Regions from separate parts of the Lysinibacillus pakistanensis genome, predicted to be linked through region 1. Evidence: riboswitches for the same ligand, from Rfam matches in the RefSeq annotation. Region 1 holds a riboswitch; the other holds the start of a gene.
The links. A riboswitch is a leader RNA that binds a small molecule or an ion and turns the genes downstream of it on or off. The one in region 1 is predicted to bind cobalamin.
Positions count from the first base shown of each region.

Region 1 (2,208 bases):
CATCCTTAGAGCAATCTTTTTGAAGCTGTGCCATAACATTATCCACTGCTGCACCTTCACGATCAATTTTATTGATAAAAAAGAAGGTTGGAATATGATACTGACGTAATAGGTGCCAGACTGTTTCCGTATGCCCCTGTAAGCCCTCAACTGCACTAATCACAATGATGGCATAATCCATAACACGAATCGCACGCTCCATCTCAGGGGAGAAGTCGATGTGTCCAGGTGTATCGATTAATGTATAGGTATCGTTGCCAATTGTCATCCGACCTTGCTCAGCAAAAATTGTGATGCCACGTTGACGCTCCAACTCATGATTATCCAGAAATGTATCCTGATGATCCACCCGCCCACGAGCCTGAATACTTTTTGTATGAAATAATAATTGCTCTGAGAATGTTGTTTTTCCTGCATCCACATGAGCAAGGACTCCAATAGTTTTATGCATAAAATAATCCTCGTTTCTCTAAATCCGTCCATTTCATTGTAACAGAATTTTGTTGAATTCAAGAAATATGAATATGTCATAATTGTGCTCCAAATCAAATGATTATGAAAAATTATTAATGTAAAATAGTTCTCGATTATGTAAGAATAGTGCTATAATTATAAAAATAATTAGTAAATGGATTTTTTTGTGAGATTGCGAATGGAAATTTCTTTTGCTAGTCTATCAATAATATTTATAACAAACAATAATACCTTTATATTGGTGCAAATGGCCTTAGTCATTTGCTTAAAAGGGAAATCGGTGCAAATCCGATGCTGTCCCGCAACTGTAAATGGGGAGTCTATACAAAATGCCACTGTAATGACAATATGGGAAGGCGTATAGATGATGAACCTAAGCCAGGATACCTGCCAATATTATTCTTTACTTTAACCACGAGGATGGGGATAGTGAATCAGGTCAAAAGCCATTATTTCACTATGCGAACCTCTTGGAAACAAGGGGATTTTTTTATGCCCTTTTTCAATTTGTTACACAGTACATAACAAAAACATGGTAGCAAAGAAGTCAACGGATTTCTTACTATATATTTAACATCAAAGGAGAAAAGGACATGAAGAAATGGAACAGCATGTGGCTTGTCTTTGCACTTGCATTGATGGCTATTTTAGGAGCATGTAGTGCGAAGGAAGATAAAGAATCAGCGGCACAAGGGGAGAAGGTTGAACCATCACAAGCGGCAACGGCAGAAGTAACGATTGACAATAATGGGACAACACAGGTTTATAAAGAAGCACCCAAAAAAGCAATTAGCTTAAACCAACATGTGACAGAAATTATGCTAGCTTTAGGCTTAGAGGATTCAATGGTTGGTACAGCCTATTTAGATGATAAAATTTATGAGCCTTTCCAAGCTGCTTACGATAAAGTGCCTGTATTAGCTGACCAATATCCTACAAAGGAACAGGTTATTGATGCAGAGGCAGACTTTTTATATGGAGGATGGAAAAGCGCCTTTAGTGAAAAAGGTGTTGGTACTCCTGAAGAGCTTGAGGCATTAGGAATTCACACATATCTACATACAGCCTCCAATATGACAAAGCCAACTTTAGAGAATATATTCATAGATATTCGTAATATCGCAAAAATATTCCGTGTCGAAGATCGTGGAGAAGCTTTGATTGATCAAATGACAAAAGATGTAGATAATATTCGTGCCAAATTGCCACAGGATGGCAAAGAGCTACCTGTTTTAGTTTTTGATAGCGGTGATAAGGAAGTCTTTACAGCAGCGCAAAACTTTATGAATGAGTTGGTAACGATTGCAGGGGGCAAAAACATTTTTAGTGACGTGGAGTCAGGTTGGACAACTGTTTCAAAGGAAGATGCAGTTGCGCGTAATCCAGAGGTGATAGTTGTCATTGATTATGGAGAGACATCTGCTGAGGAAAAAATTAATTTCTTAAAGAATGACCCAGCATTAAAAGAAACAGAAGCTGTGAAAAACGAACGTTTTGTTATTTTACCACTATCTGCAGCATCTGAAGGAGTCCGTGCCGCAGATGCAATTCAAATTTTGGCAAAAGGCTTTTACCCAGATAACTTTTAAAATTTGAGCTAGCTTTTTGCTGGCTCCTTTTTCATAAGGAGATATCATACATGAATGCATTTAATATGAACATACCAGAGAAAACCTTTGAAAAGCTAAATCATCAGGGAGAATTTACTCGCCTTGCGGTAAGTCCTGGAATTAT
Region 1 covers NZ_CP126101.1:2,527,109-2,529,316, forward strand. The annotation lists gene QNH24_RS12395 (elongation factor G) at 1-451, opposite strand, end outside; cobalamin riboswitch at 697-883, shown strand; gene QNH24_RS12400 (ABC transporter substrate-binding protein) at 1,068-2,063, shown strand; gene QNH24_RS12405 (precorrin-3B methylase) at 2,114-2,208, shown strand, end outside.

Region 2 (2,208 bases), 1.9 Mb from region 1:
CAATTAGTGCAATTGAAATCGACATTGCATACGTTTAGCTCTTTGGATGAAGCAACGAAAACTTTAGAGGCAAAAGCGGTAGCAGAAAAAATGGCGCATATGTATGAAAGTGTTGTAGCTGTGGAATGGGCTCACAGAGTCGGTGGTAAATATGAAAAGCTGGCAGATATTTATTTAGAGCATACATGGGCATTAAGAGAACTAGGGGCGCCGATGAAAACAGTTCAGTATTTTGCAGATATCCTTTAACTTCTTTCAGCAGAAGTTTCCCACCTCTATAGGTGGTGAGATGAATCCGAATTTAAGCTACTTTTCAGAGGATGTCCAAACACCCGCTGAAATAGAGGAACTCAGGCTAAGATCTTCACATCCTGTGAAAACGCCTGAGTGACCAACATCGTGTTGGCCCAAAGCCTCTGGCGGATGTCACGGAATCGAAAAGGAGTTCTTTGTGTAAGCACAAAGCCGATTCCGAACGCAATTATGCCGAGGCATAATTGATTAAAGGAGAAGTCGTCTAGATGGTAGGCGACTTTTTTTGTTTTCATGTATAATAAAATCAACTGAATATTATAAAGGTTCTTTACTTATGTAAAGTGAAAAGGGAAATCGGTGATATTCCGATGCGGTCCCGCCACTGTATGTGCTAGTTTTTTCAATGTACGCCACTGAAAGTTTTTCGGGAAGGCTTGAAAAAATGTATGGAGCACGAGCCAGGAGACCTGCCTTTATAGAGACACGTTACAACCTACGAGGATAGGGTGGAGGATTTTGCGTATTTTTGTGCATTATTACCCCTCACTTTGGATGAGGGGTATTTGTTTTGTATGGAAGATGTCGATAAATTTGAAAAAATGGGCGATAAACTTATAAATTTCGTCGATTACTAATCTATCAGCAAAATAATTCGTAAAAATTTACGCACTTATATACTAGGAGGATTCATATGATGAAATTTTGGAAATTAGGACTTTCCGCATTTTTAGCAATTGGCTTACTTGCTGCCTGTGGAGAAGGAGCGAAAAATGAAAAGCCGGCATCTTCTGAGCAGCAAGAAACTACACAAGTAGACAAAGCAACATTCCCAATGACGATAACAGATGCTGTTGGCAAGGAAATTACGCTGGAGTCACCTCCTGAAAAAATAGTTTCTCTTATTCCAAGTAATACAGAGATTTTATTTGCTCTTGGCTTAAACAATGAAATTGTGGGTGTTACCGATAATGATGATTATCCTGCAGAGGCAACTGAAAAACAAAAAGTTGGTGGCATGGAATATAATATTGAGCAAATTATTGCTTTAAAACCAGATATCGTGTTTGCTCATAATTCGAGTATGACATTTTCTGCAGGGGCCATTGAACAGCTTGAATCTGCCGGTTTAAAGGTTTTTGTGGTAACAAATGCAAAGGACTTTAATGAAATTTACACAACAATTGAACAGCTAGGTCGTGCAACTGGGAAATTACCTGAGGCCGAGAAAATAATTAAAGATATGAAGACAAAAGTAGAAGAGGTTCTAGCAAAAATTAAGGATGTGAAGCCAAAGAAAGTCTTTGTAGAAACATCTGATGAGCCACATATATTTACAGCTGGTAAAGATACATTTATGAATGAAATGTTAAATATGATTCATGCTGAAAATGTTGCAGCAGATACAGCAGATTGGTATGAAATCAGTTCCGAACAAATTATTGCAAAAAATCCAGATGTCATCGTGGTGACATATCATTATGTACCTGATATTTTAACAAAGCTACCACAGCGTGCTGGCTTTGACACAATTAATGCAGTAAAAAATAAAGCCATTGTTCAGGTAGATGAGAATACAACAAGTCGTCAAGGACCACGTTTAGGTGAGGGTCTTGAAGAGTTAGCGAAAGCCATCTACCCAGAGGCGTTTAAGTGAGTAAAATAGTCACAGCCTATGTAACAGCCATTACGCTCCTTATCATTAGCATCTGGTGTGGCGCTGCTATAGGCTCTGTTCATATTCCGCTAGAAGTATTGTGGAATAAAGCAGCTGATGAAACGGCTGCCAATATTTTTTGGAAAATTCGTCTGCCGCGAGTTTTCCTAGCAGGGCTTGTAGGAGCTTCACTAGCCATTGCAGGAGCTGCTTTTCAGGGCTTGCTAAAAAATCCTTTAGCAGATCCATATACTTTAGGTGTTTCTTCTGGTGCATCAGTTGGAGCAGTAATGACGATA
Region 2 covers NZ_CP126101.1:625,931-628,138, forward strand. The annotation lists gene QNH24_RS03045 (acyl-CoA dehydrogenase family protein) at 1-249, shown strand, start outside; cobalamin riboswitch at 560-744, shown strand; gene QNH24_RS03050 (ABC transporter substrate-binding protein) at 947-1,909, shown strand; gene QNH24_RS03055 (FecCD family ABC transporter permease) at 1,906-2,208, shown strand, end outside.
Region 2: another riboswitch for cobalamin. It lies ahead of QNH24_RS03050 (ABC transporter substrate-binding protein); the one in region 1 lies ahead of QNH24_RS12400 (ABC transporter substrate-binding protein).